Linked DNA regions of Chryseolinea soli. The protein of the gene in region 1 interacts with the protein of each later gene in a pairwise test. Links are inferred from orthologs where the notes say so. Each region holds a gene or a part of one and is shown on either strand. Other genes may lie near its edges.

Evidence for each region.
Region 2: the proteins of D4L85_RS06370 (region 1) and D4L85_RS24975 interact in binary tests that used the Escherichia coli proteins (3 or more experiments, as listed by UniProt). The link is inferred for Chryseolinea soli from one-to-one orthologs.

Annotation. Positions count from the first base shown.
Region 1 is NZ_CP032382.1:1,485,991-1,495,795, forward strand. What follows is about bases 3,147-5,955. They hold D4L85_RS06370 (nucleotide exchange factor GrpE), read left to right. Parts: upstream 3,147-4,155; coding sequence 4,156-4,755; downstream 4,756-5,955. Other genes in these bases: obgE (GTPase ObgE), read left to right, coding at 3,147-4,051; dnaJ (molecular chaperone DnaJ), read left to right, coding at 4,791-5,921. Also shown: D4L85_RS06345 (M20/M25/M40 family metallo-hydrolase), read left to right, coding at 31-942; D4L85_RS06350 (DUF1287 domain-containing protein), read left to right, coding at 1,004-1,588; hpt (hypoxanthine phosphoribosyltransferase), read left to right, coding at 1,810-2,334; D4L85_RS06360 (adenylate kinase), read left to right, coding at 2,438-3,019; more of obgE, read left to right, coding at 3,062-3,146; D4L85_RS06380 (hypothetical protein), read left to right, coding at 6,046-6,954; D4L85_RS06385 (nuclear transport factor 2 family protein), read right to left, coding at 6,994-7,362; D4L85_RS06390 (Crp/Fnr family transcriptional regulator), read right to left, coding at 7,438-8,010; D4L85_RS06395 (ABC transporter ATP-binding protein), read left to right, coding at 8,132-9,049; D4L85_RS06400 (ABC transporter permease), read left to right, coding at 9,042-9,805. UniProt on the Escherichia coli protein: Participates actively in the response to hyperosmotic and heat shock by preventing the aggregation of stress-denatured proteins, in association with DnaK and GrpE. It is the nucleotide exchange factor for DnaK and may function as a thermosensor.
Region 2 is NZ_CP032382.1:5,946,947-5,956,905, reverse strand. What follows is about bases 3,001-5,963. They hold D4L85_RS24975 (Nramp family divalent metal transporter), read left to right. Parts: upstream 3,001-3,520; coding sequence 3,521-5,407; downstream 5,408-5,963. Other genes in these bases: mnmE (tRNA uridine-5-carboxymethylaminomethyl(34) synthesis GTPase MnmE), read left to right, coding at 5,455-5,963; D4L85_RS24980 (metal-dependent transcriptional regulator), read left to right, coding at 3,001-3,511. Outside these bases: D4L85_RS24995 (DUF3108 domain-containing protein), read right to left, coding at 1-702; D4L85_RS24990 (2,3,4,5-tetrahydropyridine-2,6-dicarboxylate N-succinyltransferase), read right to left, coding at 796-1,608; D4L85_RS24985 (glycosyltransferase family protein), read left to right, coding at 1,638-2,762; more of D4L85_RS24980, read left to right, coding at 2,858-3,000; more of mnmE, read left to right, coding at 5,964-6,822; D4L85_RS24965 (GNAT family N-acetyltransferase), read right to left, coding at 6,997-7,518; D4L85_RS24960 (WD40/YVTN/BNR-like repeat-containing protein), read left to right, coding at 8,095-9,102; D4L85_RS24955 (DUF1266 domain-containing protein), read right to left, coding at 9,278-9,959. UniProt on the Escherichia coli protein: H(+)-stimulated, divalent metal cation uptake system. Involved in manganese and iron uptake. Can also transport cadmium, cobalt, zinc and to a lesser extent nickel and copper. Involved in response to reactive oxygen.

The DNA.
Region 1 (9,805 bases):
TAATCCTCCTCCGTAGCCCCTCACGCGCCTATGAAGCTCCTGAAACAACTTTGCGAAATACATGCACCTTCCGGAAATGAAGTCGGCATGACGAAGTTTTTATTGTCTTATATCGCAAAAGAAAAAAAGAAGTGGAAGGTGAAGCCCGAAGTCTTCTCGGGCGATGAATTTCAGGATTGCATCCTGCTCAAGTTCGGCGAACCCCGCACAGCCATCTTCGCACACATCGACAGCATCGGCTTCACCGTGCGCTATTTCAACCAACTCCTGCCCATTGGCAGTCCGGATGCAGAGATGGGCACGCGGTTAGTGGGAGAAGATTCGCATGGCCCCATCGAATGTGAACTGGAATTTGACAAAGACAATCATGCCTTTTATAAATTCGGAAGACAGATCGACCGGGGCACGGACCTCACCTACAAAATCAATTTCCGTGAGACAAAGGAGTTTATTCAATCGCCCTATCTCGACAACCGGCTTGGTGTGTACAACGCATTAAAGGTTGCCGAGACATTAAAGGATGGTGTGATCGTCTTCAGTTGTTGGGAAGAACACGGTGGCGGCTCGGTGCCTTACCTGGCAAAATTCATGTACGAGAACTGGAATGTGAGCCAGGCCCTGGTGAGCGACATCACCTGGGTATCCGATGGTGTGGAACACGGCAAGGGCGTGGCCATCTCGATGCGCGACCGCAACCTCCCCCGCCGCAGTTTTGTGGACCGCATCATCGCCATCGCCAAAAAAAGAAAAATAGATCACCAACTGGAGGTAGAAGGCATGGGCTCCAGCGATGGACGCGAACTTCAAACCTCACCGTACCCCATCGATTGGTGTTTTGTAGGCGCACCCGAGAAAGACGCCCACTCGCCTCATGAAAAAGTGCACAAACACGACATCGATACCATGATCAAATTGTATACGGTATTAATGAAAGATTTGTAACTTTATTTTCGTCAGGGAGAGACCCAGCTCATGACGTTGTCTAATGATAAAGCATACTGCTATGATGTTGCGCATAAGTCTATTGGTATTTGTTCTCCTCGGGGCCGACGAATCTTTCCAACTGAAACTGTCACGCGCCGCCATTGCGATCACACGCGATGCGGTCGAATACGACCCCACCTATTTCAGCATACCTTATCCCAACGGTGATGTGCCGGCCAACAAGGGTGTCTGCACCGACGTGGTGATCCGTGCCTATCGCAAGCTGGGCATCGATCTGCAAAAAGAAGTTCACCTCGACATGAAGGACAACTTCAAACTTTACCCCCAACGCTGGGGGCTGAAACACACCGACACCAACATCGACCACCGCCGGGTGCCAAACCTCATGACATTTTTTAAGCGTCACGGTGAGGAACTAAAAAAATCCAAAGACCCAAAAGACTATGAAGCGGGTGACATCGTGACCTGGGATCTCGGCGGAGGACTGGGCCACATCGGCATCGTCACCACGCAGCGCTCCGGGGATCGTTTGCGTCCCCTCATGGCACACAACATTGGGAGAGGACAAGAGCTGTCGGATTGTCTTTTCGATTACGTCATCACTGGCCACTATCGCTACCGGCCCGGAGAAGTTGCTCACTAAATATTTTCTCTGACACCGTGGCAGCATTCGCATGCGTCACCGGTGTGTGTTCGTTCACCACGTCGTATCGATTTGTCCGCTAAGCAACCCCTGGCCACGCACATGCAACACGTTGATTTTTTTATGCTTTGCCGGACGCTCAAAATCAGCTATTCAAAAATGTATTCTCTTCAAATTCTAAGATTCTGTTATTTTTGCAGTCCCTTAGCGGGGAAGTCATTATGCAGATCAAGGATTTAGAGTTCAAGCCGTTCATCAGCAAAGCAAAAATTCAGTACCAGGTGAAAGCCCTGGCGGAGACCATCAATGCGGACTATGCAGGGAAAACACCCGTATTCCTGCCCATTCTCAACGGTTCGTTCATCTTTGCATCAGACCTCATTAAACAAATCGAAGTGCCCTGCAAGGTTTCTTTTGTGAAGATCTCTTCCTACGTAGGCACCGCCAGCTCGGGGCAGATGAAGACCCTGATCGGCCTGGAAGAAAGTTTATTTAACCAGGATATTATTATTGTAGAAGATATTGTAGACACCGGCCTCACGTTGCAAAAGATCGTAGAGGAATTGAAAAGCCTGGGCACAAAATCCGTGGAAGTGGTGGCCCTCCTGCGCAAGCAACCGGCCCGTGAAAAAATGATTGACGTGAAATACGTTGGCTTCGAGATCGAGAACGAGTTCGTGCTGGGCTATGGGCTCGACTACGACGGACTCGGCCGCAACCTCAAGGACGTATACAAGGCCGGTTAAATTTCATATTCGCCCATGCGTAAATCGAACTTTCATTCCTTATCTTCGTCAGCTTGATACAACCCAAGCGGCCCATTTTACAACGTAAACCGACAACGCTCACATGATCAACCTTATTCTCTTTGGCCCCCCCGGCGCAGGTAAAGGCACACAAAGTGCTAAAATCATTGAAAAATATTCGCTCATGCACATCTCTACGGGCGACCTTTTCCGCAAACACCTCAAAGAAGGAACACCCCTCGGCAAACTTGCCCAGGATTATATGTCGAAAGGAAATCTCGTGCCCGATCAATTGGTGATCGACATGGTAGACGATAAAATAAAGAGCAGTGGTCAGATCGCCGGCATCATCTTCGACGGCTTCCCCCGCACCACACCCCAGGCCGAAGCACTCGACAAATTGCTGGCCTCGAAGGGCGCCCCTATCAAAGTGCTCATCGAACTGGTTGTTCCTGAAGAAGAATTGAAGAAGCGACTGGCCGAACGCGCCGTAAAAGAAAACCGTCCCGACGATGCCAAGCCCGAAGTGATCGCAAACCGGATCAGCGTCTACAAAGCAGAGACCGTTTCGGTTGCCGACTACTATAAAAAGCTGGGCAAGTATTCATCCATCGTAGGCGTTGGTGACATTGAAAATATTTTTTCAAACCTTTGCCGCGAGATCGATAAAAGCCTGCTGCTCTAGAGCAAAGGTCTTGTATAAAAAAACTCATTAACCGCCATCTCCGTGTCCTCACCAAACTTTATTGACTACGTAAAATTTTGTTCCCGCTCGGGTCACGGAGGTGCGGGGTATTTGCATTTTCATCGCGAGAAATTTATTCAACACGGCGGTCCCGATGGCGGCAACGGGGGCCGTGGGGGTCACGTGATCCTGCGTGGCAACGCCCAGCATTGGACACTCCTCCACTTGAAGTATCGGAAGCACGTGATCGCCACCAACGGCAACCGCGGCGAAGAACAGGACCGGACCGGCCACGACGGCGAAGACGAGATCCTGGACGTGCCCCTGGGCACCGTGGCCAAGCGCGCCGACACCGAGGAGATCCTTTTCGAGATCACCGAAGACGGCAAAGAATACATCCTCACACCCGGTGGTCGCGGCGGCAAAGGCAACGCCTTTTTTGCAACCTCCACCAACCAGGCCCCCCAACACGCCCAACCCGGCGAGCCCGGCAAAGAGGAGTGGATTGTTTTGGAATTGAAACTACTGGCCGACGTCGGTTTAGTGGGGTTCCCCAATGCAGGGAAATCTACCCTGCTCTCGGTGGTGTCGGCAGCCAAACCGAAGATCGGCGACTATCCCTTCACCACCCTCACCCCAAACCTGGGCGTGGTGTCCTATCGCGACGCACACTCTTTTGTCATGGCCGACATTCCCGGCATCATTGAAGGCGCGGCCGAAGGAAAAGGGCTGGGTATCCGTTTCCTCCGCCACATCGAACGAAATTCTTTACTGCTGTTCATGATCCCCGCCGACGCCAAAGACATCGGGGTGGAATACGATATTTTATTGAACGAGCTGCGCAAATACAATCCCGAGCTTTTGGACAAAAAGCGGCTTTTGGCCATTTCCAAGGCCGATATGCTGGACGACGAATTGAAAGAAGCCATCAAAAAAGAGCTCCCAACCGAACTGCCCTCCGTGTTTATCTCCTCCATAACCTCGCAAGGAATCACCGAATTGAAGGATCTGATCTGGAAAAACCTGCATTAACCGCCCTCCAGGTGTCAAAGGCTAAAAATGTCAGATTGGCATAAAATGCCTTTGGCAAAATTGTTGACATTTGCCCCTTGTTAATTTTCCAATCCGATATGTCTATGGAAAACCACGCAAATGAAAACGAAATGAGCAAAAACGAAGAAATGATCTCTGAAAATAACGAGGCAGCAGAAAATGTGTCAGCCCAGCAGGAAACCCCTGTGGCGGAAAACGGCACCAAAGAAGGTGCTTCCGCGGAAAATGTGGTGGTAGACCCCGCCATCAAGCTGCAGCAGGAATTGGATGAGCAAAAAGATAAATACATCCGTCTCTACTCCGAATTCGACAACTTCCGTCGCCGCACGGCCAAGGAAAAGCTCGAACTCATCCAGTCTGCCAACGAACAATTGCTGAACAAGCTTCTCCCCGTAGCCGACGATTTTGATCGCGCCGAAAAATCGTTCAAAGACAAGAACGATAAAGAACTGGAGGGCTTTTTCCTTATCGCCAATAAATTCAGAAAGACCCTGGAGCAATCCGGTGTGAAGGTGATGGAGATCAACGCCCAGACCGAGTTCAACCCCGACCTTCACGAAGCCATCACCCAGATCCCCGTGCCCGACGCAGCCCAGAAAGGAAAAATCGTGGACGTGGTCGAGAAAGGTTATCTATTAAATGACAAAGTAATACGATTTGCCAAGGTGGTTGTCGGAAGTTAATTCCCCACCGGCGATCCACTTCAATATTTAACTGCATGTCAACGAAAAGAGACTACTACGAAATCCTGGGGGTCAGCAAAACTGCCTCTGCCGACGAGATCAAGAAGGCCTATCGCAAGGTGGCCATCCAATTCCATCCGGATAAAAATCCGGACAACAAGGAGGCGGAGGAACAATTCAAGGAAGCAGCCGAGGCCTACGAGGTGTTGAGCGATGCCGACAAGCGCGCGAAATACGACCGCTTCGGCCATGCCCGTCCCGGCAACGGTGGCTTTGGAGGTCATGAAATGAACATGGAGGACATCTTCAGCCAGTTTGGTGACATCTTTGGTGGCGGCGGAGGAGGAAGTCCTTTTGAAAGTTTCTTTGGTGGTTCCAGCCGTGGTGGCGGACGACGCCAGCGGAAGGGCTCAAACCTGCGGATCAAACTGAAGCTCACGCTGGAGGAAGTGGCCCACGGTGTAGAGAAAAAGATCAAGGTAAACCGCTTGATCCGTGCAGAAGGCGTAACCTTCAAGACCTGCACGACCTGCCAGGGCTCCGGCCAGGTCCGCAAGGTGGTGAACACCATGCTGGGTCAAATGGTATCGGCCAGCACCTGCCCCACCTGTGACGGCTCGGGACAAGTGATCGAAAAAAGACCTGCCGGCGTGGATAGCTCCGGTCTGGTTTCCAAAGAAGAGATCCTCAGCGTAAAAATACCGGCCGGTGTAGCCGATGGCATGCAACTCTCCATGTCGGGCAAAGGCAACGAGGCCCCTGGGGGCGGCATAGCCGGCGACCTGCTCATCCTTATCGAAGAACAGGAAGACAAGGCCCTGAAGCGCGATGGCAACAACCTCGTGTACGACCTTTATATCAGTTTTATCGACGCGGCTATCGGTACAAGCATCGAAGTGCCGTCGGTTAGCGGGAAGGTGAAGATCAAGATCGACCCCGGCACCCAGAGCGGAAAGATCCTCCGGTTGCGTGGAAAAGGCCTAAAAGACGTGAATGGCTATGAAACCGGCGACCAACTGATCTATGTGAATGTATGGACGCCCAAAAAGCTGACATCAGAAGAAAGGGCCAAATTGGAGAGTTTGAGGACCTCACATAACTTCGAACCACAACCCGATGCGAACGAAAAAGGCTTTTTTGAGCGAATGAAGGAGTTTTTCAATTAACATTGACACAACCTCTTCTTAACAGACCCCGTTTAACTAATCTTAGACGGGGTTTTTTTTATACTATTTCAACTATAAACTTACACGCCGTAACCTGCAGAGGGTTAGGCCGTAAATACAGTTCATGCACAGAAAGATTTGGTTAACATGTTGCGGAATTGCACTTGTGGGGGTGACAGTGGGTCAGATTAAGAAGCAGTTCACGGTGGAAGACTCCCAATCGTGCGAAAATATCAGGCTTTCCTTGAAAGCCAATAGTGGCAATTGCTATATCAAACCCTCCCATAACCCCGAAATTCTCAACGTTTTCAGCAATCAGACCGAACAGACCTATGCCCACAACTTCCGGAAGGAAATAAAGGGCAAAACCTGCGAAGTCCTCCTCAATCTCGAAGAAGTACAAACCGAAGGCCTCAGTCAGACCATTTCAGCCCGTTTTTTTGGCGCCTCCGACGCTCCCGTCAACGACAAGATCTGGAAAATGTACCTCACGGACGCCAAGCCCTATTTCCTGGAACTGAACTATGGCGTGGGCAATGCCAATGTGGACCTTTCCGGCCTGGCCATCAAAAAACTGAAGATCAACACCGGTAGCGCCGACGTTAATGTGAACTATAATTCGGCTCTTGAAAACCAGATCGACATGGATACTTTCTTTGTGAAAGTGGATCTGGGTTCGATCAATGTAAAGAACATCAACTTGTCGCGCACGCGCTTTGTGATGGCCGACGTAGGGTTCGGCAACATGACGCTGGATTTCAGCAACAAGCCGCTCGTCAGCAATAAAGTGAAGGGCAGTGTGGGTGCCGGAAATCTGCTCATCGTCCTTCCCAATGACCACCTCACGCCCGTACTGGTGAAGATCAAAGATTCCTGGCTTTGCAGCGTGAAGCTCCCGGGCGATTTGAAAAAGATCGGCGAAAACATGTATGCCAACGCCGCCTACACGAAAGACGCCAAGAACTCACTCACCTTCGACCTGGATGTTTCCATGGGCAACATCACTTTCCAAGAAGGAGTAGCCTCACGCTAACCCGGGCCGCATTTCTTTCCATTCAACATTTTATTGATTTTACGCATGCGCACATGCCGTCACGTAGGGCATGTTGCTCACGATCTTCCAATCCTCATCTTCTTGTATGAACTGCAGAAACACGTGCATGATCGTTTGACGGCCGTGTAAGGTGTACTGCGCCATCGCCGTGGGGCCCATCACGTGGATAGACAAGTCTTCGATCTTGTAGTCATCCCCACCCGCTTTGCCGCTGCGGATCAGGTCGAGGTAGCTTGTCTTGGAAAGAAAGGTGGACAATTGATGGGGTACGCTTTTGTTTACGATCACTTTGAACTCCGGATGGAGAAGTGAATCGATCGTTTCAATTGATCGTTGCGCAAGGGCTGAGACGTAGCTTTCAATAAGGGCGTTGATCATGGTTTCCATATTTTTTATACAAAGGAAACCGATAGGATCCGGCTGTCATTTGACGATCGTCACAAAAGCAAATCGTGTCACTGGTCAATCTGAAATACGAGCCCTGATCCTGCTCAGCGTTTCGCGCGCCACGCCGAGATAAGTCGCCAGGTATTGCAGGGGCACCCGGCGCACCAATTCGGGATGATGCTCCACCACAAATTGATAACGCTCCGTAGGCGAGTATAAAGTAAACAACCCTGCATAAGCATTTTGGCGGATCATCATTTGTTCCACGATAGCCCTTCCGATAGATTCAAACACAGGTGCGCGTTTATACAACGCCAACATCTTTTCACGGTCGCCATACACGATGCGCGTCTCTTCCAATGTTTCTAATGTATGCTTTGACGGTTGCTGGAGCGTAAGGCTTTCAAAATCGCTGGCAAACTCATTCTCGAAATAGAAATGATTGCAGATCTCCTGGCCATTCTTTAGTGCATAAGAGCGCACGGCGCCCGTTTCAATAAAATATAATCCGCGACAAACCTGCCCCGCCGACAGGCACACGGTTTTCGCGGGGAAGTTTTTTTCCGTAAGGCACGATGTGAAGGTGAGCCACTCTTCCTGGGTGATGGGGCGGATGGCCGAAAGCAATTTATGTAGCGCGTGAAACATGTGGTTCCTGTTCTGCTTTACCATGGAAAAATCGGCAAAGCCAAATCCTTTGTTAAAGAGAATACATTTATTCTGTAATTTCCAGTGTTAATCGGATACTAATTCCAAAAACCTAACAACAGTGGAGGCCGCATTAATCGCTCAACACGTTACCAAGCGCTATACCAACCACGTAGCCCTGGACCAGGTAAGCCTGACCATTCCGCAACAAACCATCTTTGGTTTGCTGGGACCCAATGGCGCCGGGAAGACCACCCTTATCCGCATCATCAATCAGATCATCAACGCCGACAGCGGCGAGATCTCCATTTTTGGAGACCCCCTGCAGCCCAAACACATCGGCACTATCGGCTATTTGCCGGAGGAGCGCGGGTTGTACAAGAAACTGAAAGTGGGCGAGCAACTGGTATACCTCGCGCAACTCAAAGGACTGTCGCGCAAGGATGCTTCCGAAAAAAGCAAAGCCTGGATGCGGAAATTCGAGATCACCGATTGGTGGAACAAGAAGGTGGAGGACCTCAGCAAGGGCATGGCGCAAAAAGTGCAGTTCATCAGCACGGTGATGCACGAACCCAGGCTGATCATTTTAGATGAACCCTTCTCCGGCTTCGACCCGGTGAACGCGCAGTTGATCACCCAAGAGATCCTGGAGCTGAAAGCAAAAGGCTGCACCATCATTTTCTCCACCCACCGCATGGAGACCGTAGAAGATCTTTGTGACCACATCGCGCTCATCAACAAATCCAAAAAGATCCTGGAGGGCTCCAAGAAGCAAGTGAAGGATACGTATCGCACCAACACGTTTGTGGTGGAACATAAGGGCACCTTCAATCTTTCCAGCGATGGGTATGAATTGGTGGAGCAAAAAAATATAGAAGACACCTTCTTCCGATCGGTCATACGATCAAGACATGTTACTTCGCCCAATCAACTGATCCGCGATCTGACCAACGTTACCGAAGTGCACAGCTTTATTGAAAAAATACCGACCATGAGCGAGATCTTCATTACCCTGGTGAAAGGAGGCAGCGATGAATAAGATATTTTTAATTATCCAGCGCGAATTTCTGAACCGCGTTCAGAAAAAATCCTTTCTCATCGCCACCATTGTGTTGCCCTTGATCTTCCCGGCCATCATGGCGGTGCTGGTGTATTTCTCGATTCAGCAAAAGAAAAATGCCACGCGACAGACCATTCAATACGTGGATGAAAGCGGTTTCTTTGTGCCCGACACGTCGAAATTTGTTTTCAAAAAATTGGCCATCGATGTGAGAGCGGCGAAGGAGGCCTTTCAATCGTCAGACGACTATGGATTGCTTTACATTCCCAAGCTTGAATTGTCGCACCCCAACGGAGTGACACTCTACACCAAGATCAATCCCAGCCCCAACGATATCGGCAACCTGGAAGGCATGCTCGAAAACCAGATCCGGGAATTGAAAATGCAGAAGTTCAATGTCGATCAAAAAGTTTTGGACAGCCTCAAGACCGATGTGCCCATTGAAAATTTGAATGTGGCCGATGCGGGGCAAGAGAAAAAATCCAACTCCAACATACTGTTGGGTGTGGGGGTGGCCGCAGGCATTCTCATGTATATGTTCATCTTCATCTACGGTGCGCAAATCATGCAGGGGATCATCGAAGAAAAAACCAGCAAGGTGGTGGAAGTGATCGTGTCGTCGGTGCGGCCGTTTCAATTGATGATGGGCAAGATCATCGGGCTGGCGTCGGTTGGGTTGCTGCAGTTCCTCATTTGGATCGTGCTCATCACCACGCTTTCGTCGGTTGTGCTGGC
Region 2 (9,959 bases), 4.5 Mb from region 1 along the record:
GGAGAACCAGGCCGTGACGGAATTCTCTCCATCGAAAACTTTATTGGCGGGCATCACGGGTTTGAAAACCAGCGCGCGCACTTTGCCTACCTTGATCTTGACGGTTTCCTTGCCGGCGTAGATGATCTTGAAGTTGTAGAACTCGTCTTCAAAAAAGCCCTTCACCGAGACGGTGTCTCCGATCTTGGTTTTCGACAGGTCCATGTTGCGGAGAATAAGAAAGCCCGCCGCCATGTCGCGGACCTGGGGCGGGGCATCGTAGTATTTGGGCTCTTTGAATTTGCCGGTCTCGTTGTCGAGCGTTTTTACCTCGATCTTCTTGTTGACCTGGTCGAAGTTGGTCCACTCGTCTTTTTTGTAGCGTCCTTCGCGAATGCGGCGGTAGAATTGGTGCGGTATGAGGGCCACCGTGTCGATGTAGGCGCCCCAGCGATCGTCGACATCGGCAACCCAGTCGACCATGCCCACGGTTTTGCCGTAGACATCGATCTTGAAGCAATCGCGGTTGTTGATCCTGAAGTATTTGGGATGGACGGTGACACTGCCTTTGCCGACAGTGAAGATGCCATAGGTCATCTTGAACTCGATGACCTCGCCACGCTTAAAGCTGTGATTTTTTACCGGGGGGTATGCATCATTCTGCTCGGCAACAAAGCCGGAAAGAAGGGCGACGATAAAAAAACTAAATGCTCCTCTCTTCATCGTTTATCAAACCAAATTTACACAATTACATCGTACGGTGATGTAAACGATTTATGAAATCCAAAGCGTGTGCCAACTCCTCTTCAGAGACGGCTAGACCGACACATTATTTTCGCGGAGCGCATCGTTCAACGACGTTTTTTTGTCGGTGCTCTCTTTGCGTTTGCCGATGATGAGTGCACAAGGCACCTGGAACTCGCCCGCGGGAAATGTCTTGGCGTAGGTGCCGGGGATGACCACGGAGCGATCCGGAACAAAACCTTTGTATTCAATTGGTTTTGAGCCCGTTACATCAATCACTTTCGAGCTTGCCGTCAACACTACGTTGGCGCCCAGCACGGCCTCCTTGCCTACCCTGACCCCTTCTACCACAATGCATCGCGACCCCAGGAACGCACCATCTTCGATGATAACGGGTGCGGCCTGCACAGGTTCCAGCACACCGCCAATGCCCACGCCTCCGCTGAGGTGAACATTTTTCCCGATCTGTGCACAGCTCCCTACGGTGGCCCAGGTATCGACCATGGTCCCTTCGTCGACATAGGCACCGATATTGACATAGGACGGCATCAGGATCACGCCCTTGCTGATATAGGATCCGTGACGGGCCACAGCATGCGGCACCACGCGGACGCCGAGGTCTTTGTAGTTGCGTTTCAATTTTATCTTATCGTGAAATTCGAAAGGACCTACCTCGATGGTCTCCATTTGTTGGATGGGGAAATAGAGGATCACCGCTTTTTTCACCCATTCGTTCACCTGCCAGCCGGTGGCCACGGGCTCGGCCACGCGCAGCTCGCCCTTGTCCAGTTTCTCTACTACGGAGCGAATGAGCTCCTGGCTTTCAGCCTGTTGAAGCAATGTGCGGTCGTCCCAGATCTTTTCGATGCGTTCTTTCAATTCCATTGTATTAGCTTTAAATGCTTTAAATCGACATGCAAGAAATAAAAAAAAGGAGAATAGTCCTCGCCTCCCTGTTGAAACCCGTGAACGACACGCGCATGTTTGAAAAGCTGGGGGTGAGTCTGGCCCGCGAATATGATGTGCATGTTATCGGGTATGAAGGTCAGGCGCCTGCCGGGGCGAGTTCGATCGCGGTCCATTCCCTTAAACCTTTCCGGAGGATCAGTGTCGCCCGCCTGCTGCGCGTCTTCACCGTGTTGTGGACCGTGTTGCGCTTGCGCCCGGATGTGCTGATCGTTTGCACGCATGAACTTTTGTGGATCTCGCTGGCGGCAAAAGGACTCACGGGCTGCCGGGTGATCTATGATGTGCAGGAGAACTACGCGCTGAATATTTTGCATAGCCCGACGTTCACCCCCCTGCTGCGTCCCGTCGCCGCAGGCATTGTCCGGATCAAAGAACGGTTGTCGAAGCTGTGGGTTTCGCTTTACATTCTCGCGGAAGTAGGCTATGAAAAAGAGCTGCAGTTCTTGGGGAAACGAAAAGTGGTGTTGGAAAACAAGGTGCGCTCACCCCAATCTGGTGTACACCCGCCGTCACGGAAGGAGAGCGAACGCGATACGATCCACTTATTGTTCAGCGGCACGCTGGCAGAAACCACCGGAGTCTTCGTGGCCGTGGACGTGGCGTCCAAGCTTCACGCTCTTGACAGCCGGATCAGGTTGGTCATTATCGGGTATTGCGCTCACGCGGGCACGCTTCACAAATTGAAGGGCTTGCTGAAGGACAAGCCGTTTGTGACCTTGCAGGGCGGCGACCAGCTCGTGCCACACACGGCCATTCTGGACGCTATTCAAACGGCGGACTTCGGCATCGTGTCCTATCCGCCCAATCCTTCTACCATCCACAGCACACCAACCAAACTCTACGAATACCTCGCCTACCAACTACCCATGTTGCTCATTGACCACCCGGCCTGGGTGGCGCGGTGTGTTCCTTATCGCGCCGCCGTCGTTTTCGATCCCGAAAATTTTGATGGGGAAAGCACGTTACGTGCGTTGAAGGCCGGTCCTTTTTATACCGTTCCGCCCCATAACGTCTTCTGGGAAACGGAAGAAAACAAGCTTTTCAAGGCCATTCGCTACGTTTTAGCCTGAACGCATCCCTGCCTGGGCCGTTCAAAACATTTTTGCCTGAATTATTTTTTAGACTAGCCTAAATTTTTATTTTTGTAAATCGATATCTCCATGCCATGCCCAGCTTCACGGAAGAAAACTACCTGAAAGCCATCTACCACCTTTCCGCCAGCGGATCGCAGGCCGTGCTTACCAATGAAATCGCCGAAGTCATGCATACCAAGGCGGCTTCGGTGACGGACATGATCAAGAAGCTGTCGGCCAAGAATCTCATCTCCTATGAGAAGTATTATGGCGTGAAGATCACCAAGCAAGGTAAGAGCGAAGCGCTGATGGTGATCCGCAAGCACCGGCTTTGGGAGACGTTCCTGGTGGAAAAGCTTCGGTTCAACTGGGATGAGGTGCATGAGATCGCCGAGCAACTGGAGCACATCCAGTCGGCCGTGCTCATCCAGAAGCTGGACGAATTCCTGGGCTTCCCCACCACCGACCCGCATGGCGAACCCATTCCCGACAAACACGGCAAGATCGCCGTGCCCTTGCGCCAGCCGCTGCATGGCCTGGCCGCGGGCTATACGGGAACCATCGAGGCGGTGCACGATTCGGATTCGAATTTATTGAAGTACCTCAACCGCATTGGCGCCGTGCCCGGCAAGACGATCATCCTCATCGGCAAAGAAGAATACGACGAAAGCATGGAAGTGGAAGTGGATGGCAAACGAGTGACGATCAGCAAGACCGTGGCCGAGAACATATTAGTAACCGCGTAATAAAAGCAAATGGAAACCGATACTATACAGCGAAAATCACTCAGCGAAGTCCACGCCTCCGTGGACACACAACGGAAAGGCTGGCGCAAGATGCTGGCCTTTATGGGGCCGGCCTACCTGGTAAGCGTGGGTTATATGGATCCGGGCAACTGGGCCACCGATATTGCCGGTGGAAGCAAGTTTGGCTACTCGCTGCTTTGGGTGTTGCTGATGTCCAACATGATGGCGCTGCTCCTCCAAAGCCTGAGCGCCCGTCTGGGCATCGTGCGCCAACTGGACCTGGCACAGGCCTCGCGGACGGCGTATAGCCGGCCCGTAAACTTTTCATTGTGGATCCTGGCCGAAATTGCCATCGCCGCCTGCGACCTGGCGGAAGTGTTGGGGATGGCCATCGGCCTTCAACTCCTCTTCGGGTTGCCCCTGATCTGGGGGGTGAGCTTGACCGTGCTGGACACGCTGCTCCTGCTGGTGCTGCAAAGCTATGGCATGCGCCGCATCGAAACGTTTATCATTGCCCTGGTCGCCATCATCGGCGGTGCCTTCCTGGTGGAGATGATCCTGGCCAAACCGCCCGTGGCAGAGCTGGCGCGCGGTTTTGTGCCTTCGCTGCCGAACGAGCAGGCGCTTTATATCGCCATTGGCATTATCGGCGCCACGGTGATGCCGCACAACCTATACCTGCATTCATCGCTCGTGCAAACCCGGCGCTATAACACCAGCGAGAAAGGGATTTGGTCGGCCATTAAATATAACTTCATCGATTCGGCCGTAGCCTTGAATGCGGCGTTCTTTGTGAACGCTGCCATTCTTGTTTTGGCGGCCGCCACATTCTTTAAAGCGGGCTTGAACGATGTAGAGCAAATACAGGACGCCTACAAATTTCTCGCGCCCCTGCTGGGCACGAAATGGGCTTCCCTCCTATTTGGTATTGCGCTTGTGGCCGCAGGACAAAGCTCCACGATCACGGGCACACTGGCCGGACAGATCGTGATGGAAGGCTATCTTAACCTGCGCATCGCCCCCTGGCTGCGACGGCTCATCACGCGGTTGATCGCTATCGTCCCTGCCCTGCTCGTCATCATCATTTACGGCGAAGCGGAAACCGGGGCGTTGCTCATTTTCAGCCAGGTGATCCTGAGCTTGCAACTGGGCTTTGCCATCATCCCGCTCATCCATTTCAACAGCGATAAAAGCAAGATGGGCGTCTTCGTGATCAAGCCCTGGCTGAAAGTGGCCGCGTGGGTCATCGCCGCCGTCATTGTGGGATTGAACGTGAAGCTCGTCATCCAGGAAATTACGGGCTGGCTGGTCATGGCCGGCGACTCGGCGTGGATCATCTGGATCACGGCCGTGCCGGTTTGCGTGGCCGCTGCCGGTTTGCTCCTCTACATCACCCTGAAGCCTCTTATCGAACGGCGCGCCGCCGAACGCGATGCCCGCGGACCGCATGGCCAAGCCGTTACGCTGGATGTGAACCACGACCTGGTCTACAACCGCATTGCCATCACCCTTGACTTCAGCGACATCGACAGCCTGACCATCCGCAGTGCGCTGGCCCAGGGCGGCAAAAACGCGCGCTATGTGTTGCTGCACGTGGTGGAAACCGCCGGCGCCATGGTCTACGGCGCTGACATTGCCGACCATGAGTCGTATACCGATGCCGCCTCGCTGGAAAATTACCGGACACAACTGTTGGAGCGAGGCTACAGCGTAGAGGTCAAAGTGGGCTATGGAAACCCGCGCCGCTGCATCCCGGAAATGGTGACAGAGTTCCAGGCCGACCTGCTGGTGATGGGTGCCCACGGTCACAAGTTCTTCAAGGACCTGGTGTTTGGCACCACGGTGGATACGGTGCGGCACCGGGTGCATATTCCCGTGCTGATCGTGCGGGCCTGAGGAACGGAAAGACTTGCGGGGTCGTTGACAAGCCGTAACTTGCGCCCATGTCCGTGCACACCGAAGATACCATTGTAGCGTTGGCCACTGCTCCCGGCATTGCTGCCATTTCCGTGATCCGTTTGTCGGGGAAGGAGGCCATTGGCATTACTCAGAAATGTTTTAAGGGGAAAGACCTGCTTTCACAGGCCACCCATACCCTGCACTTTGGGACGTTGCACGACAATGGCAGGACTATTGACGAAGTGTTGGTGGCTTTGTTCCGCGAGCCAAATTCGTTTACCAAGGAGAATGCGGTGGAGATCTCGTGTCATGGATCGCCGTTCATCGTAAAAGAGATCATCAAAACGTTGCTGAAAAATGGAGCGCGTCTCGCCGAACCCGGTGAGTTTACAAAACGTGCATTCTTTCATGGTCGTTTCGATCTGGCACAAGCCGAAGCCGTTGCAGACCTGATCCATGCCGAAACGGATAACGCCCGCCAGGCGGCTCTCAACCAGATGCGCGGCGGGTTTTCGAAGGAGATTGACCGGCTTCGGGAGGAGCTGATTCATTTTGCTTCGCTCATTGAACTCGAGTTGGATTTTGGGGAGGAAGATGTGGAGTTTGCACAGCGCGATGATCTGAGAAATTTGATCACGCGCATCCGGTCCGTTTTGCGCGCCTTGATCGATTCGTTTGACCAGGGGAATGTGATCAAGAATGGCGTGCCCACGGTGATTGCCGGAAAACCAAATGCCGGCAAATCCACGTTGCTCAATACGTTGTTGAATGAAGAGAGAGCCATTGTGTCGGACATTCCCGGTACCACACGCGACGCCATTGAAGATGAGATCGTTTTGGGCGGTATCAACTTTCGTTTTATTGATACAGCCGGACTGCGCGAAACCAGCGACGTGATCGAGGCCATTGGCGTGGAACGTACGCGCGACCGGATGAAGAAGGCTTCGCTGATCATTTATCTCTTTGATCTTGCCAACACCACGCTAGAGGAAATCGATACGCAGCGCCGGGAGTTGGCTGCGCTGGGTATTCCGCACATCAACGTGGGCAACAAGTTGGATAAGGCTGATCCCCTATTGCTGGAAAAACTGAAGACGGAAGATTTTACATTCATCTCAGCAGCCGCACACACGAACGTGGGCGTGCTCAAGGAAAAGTTGTTGGCGAAAGTGCAGGTGCGGGAAGTGAAGACGGGAGATGTGATGGTGACCAACCTGCGGCATTATCAGAATCTGTTGCAGACGTATGACTCGCTGGGGCGTGTGCTGGATGGGATGAGCCAAGGGGTTACGGGGGATTTTTTGGCGATGGATATCCGGCAGTCGTTGCATTACCTGGGTGAGATCACGGGGGCGATTACGACGGATGATTTGTTGGATAATATTTTCAGTAAGTTTTGTATCGGAAAATGAATTTTGAAAGTCGTTCAGAATCAAGTCGATACAAAATCTGCGATGAAAGCCCCGCCATCGGCAAGGTGCAAAACGTTCACTTCGCCACAGCCTTCAATGTGCTTCGCTTCTCAATTGAAAGAACTTGCATGTATCCACTACTCTTCGATCATCAGGCTTCAAATTCCTCTGAACTTAACGAATCAAATTTGAGACATCATGCCACACATACCGGCAGGAAACGGCACTAGAACCGTCTTCAAGCTTTGTTTCAATATTTTCTACATGAATACCGCCTAGTCGTTCATAAAAAGATTTCGCCTTTTCATTTTTCTCAAAGACCCAGAGATACAATTTCGATGTGTTGCTGCTCAATAGTTGACGGGCGCATGTTTCGATCAACGATCTACCAATACCTAAACCATGATGGGAAGCGGCGACGTGCAGGTTGTCGAGCAAAGATCCAAAAACCGGATCGTCGTCTAAAAATAAGCAAGCAAAACCTACGAGCGCATGGTCGTGTATAGCGACCGTGACGCGTTGATTTTCAAGCGGAACGCTCATCCGTCGATGCCATAGCACCCATCGATTCCGCTCGACTTGGTTATTCAAAAAATATTTCGAAAAAATTCCACGATAGTGCTGCTGCCAACTGATGGTATGAAGGTTAGCAATAGCAGGATAATCATCGAAGATAGCCGGTCTCATTTCGAGCATCGTCTCAAGCAGTTATTTTTAGCTTTGGACAATTTATTTTGAGTGCGGCGCATTTTATAACGGTGATCGATCAACGACTGAATTATCCTTTAGAATTCTTCGCGAGGGTGCCCATTTCAAAAATCGCATTGGCGATCATTTACTTACATCACCGCTGTAAATGAAATGACCTTTAAAACCGATTTTTTCGACTTCTTTGTTTTCCCATGTGCACGTTATGGAGTCCCTCCTTAAGCAGATTAGCATTTCGTCTCTTCTGTCTCTGCTTTCAACAGGTCAAAAAGTGCCCGACCAAATCTATCCATTCCCTCCCCTTCCGATAACAGGCGGATATCAATTTTAGAACTCCCTTGGATTCAGTCATACAAATCATAACGAGACAACATTATTCGACATTCGACATTGTAATTTTACATTTCATTAACATTCTTTTACAAGCCTTTAACGCATGGACGCGTAGGAAGCCTTAGTTTTGGGTGCTTCACGAATAAAAGTAGCTCGCGATATCGCGTGATGGCGTGCGCTAGTGAAGGCCAAAAATTCTTACATTATTATTTCACCAATCCAGTTAAAGTCATGAAGACATACAGCTTTATTTTTTTCGCATTCTTTCTCCTAGCATTAAATCAGGCATCCGAATTTAGGCCATCAGATTCAGTCGTTCGTGTCAAACAGAATTCTACTGTCATTAAGTCGGTGACTTCAAAAATGGTTTTCAAATCGGTTGATGGCGGACGGACATGGCAAGACATTACCGAAGGACTTCCCGACAATTCGGGTCAAAAAGGCTTCATGATCGGTGGAGGCTTTGCTACTAACGATGGCTTCTTTTTGCGCGCTGGAGATGGGTTATTCTTCAACAAACGAAATTCCGCAGTTCCTAATTGGAGTAAAGAGATTTTTTTTTCCGGCAATCGAGTCGGCATATTCCCTAGCGAGACGGGAGTGTTGGCATTCAATTATAATGATGGGCAAGTTTTGCAGATGATTAACGGAAAAAAAGATTGGTTGCCGATACATCGGAATTTCCTGCCTAAAGACGTCCTTACGGTTTTTGAAGCTGACAATGGCATAGTTTTCATCGGAACAAATACCGGCTTGTTTAAACCCGTCGACGGTGGGAAATCTTGGAAGCAGGTCTTTTCTGCATCCAAGGGGGTCAGGAAATTGGCAGAATCAGGTGGTGTACTCATGGGGGTAACTCAGAAAGGCATAATACGGTCTACGGATAATGGCGACCACTGGAACTTGGTGACCAGTGAAGGTGAACACGGCATGGATATACAGCGAATCAACGGTGGGTTTGCCGCTATAACAGAGTCTACGGAAAGAAGATATCGGGTACGAACATCGCATGACGACGGAATTACCTGGCAATCTATTGATGAAGGACTTCCTGCTTACGTTTTTAATATTGTGCAGATTGGTGAAAATTTATTTTGCAGCCACCAGAACGGCATCTCTGGTTCATCGGACCATGGAAAGACATGGAAGCTCTTGCTTCCTTCAAATGACCATAAAATTCTCAACTTATCAGTTTCTGGCAATGTGATTTATGCGATGCGTAATGTCGGTGGGTGCTAAGGTTAATGAGCACCCTTGTTGGCTTCGTCGGCAAACCGATGCGCTTAAAAAGATTTTGGGCAAATTGTCCCAAAATCTTTTTCGCCCATTTTCATGATAATCGCATTTTCCCCAGTTCATTCAAGGAAAAAACTCAAAAAAACACCAGCCGAAATGGCAATCGTCTCGCATGGTGTTACTTCCAGCTGATCGTCGTCCAGGGGCTTTTCGGATGCTGCAATAGGACACCGTGCTGCTGTATCCGTTCGTCGAGGTCGTCACCTTCGCCGCTCCACATCGCGAAACCTGTCACATAGCCCTCCGATAATGACCTCCAGGAATCATAGGTGCTGTAAAGCTTCTGTGCAAACTCCTGGATCTTCTTCAACGCTTCGTCGCGTGTTAGGTACTCTACGTCGAAGCCAAAGCGGCACAGGTTAATGGCGCGGGTGAGATCCCAGGCGGTGACATCAGGAGTTTTTGCCTTGGCAAAAATTCCGTGGCTGAGCAGGCCGGGATACCCTTCCAGGATGTGGGTAGCATAGGTCATGAGGCGCTCAGGCTCGATGTTGGTGTCGGCCATGGCCTGCAGCTCGAGACTTTTGATACCGGCGCGCCACTCGGCCTTCGGCAGCGTACTGAGCTTGGTCCAGATGATATCGAAATATGCCTTGTGGCCATTCTTGTCCAGCCAGTCGAGCGTTCCCAGTAGATCTTCGCGCGAGCTTATGCTCCAGGCATTTTCCAGGCCTTCAAGAATATCTTCGACAGGGCCATAGGTAGAGAGCGTGTTGAGGTATTGGGTATTCGCGTATGCGATGTTTGCTCCGCAGAGCACAGCCTTGAGCTCGGCAGGCGCAAGATCAGAGTCTTCTTTT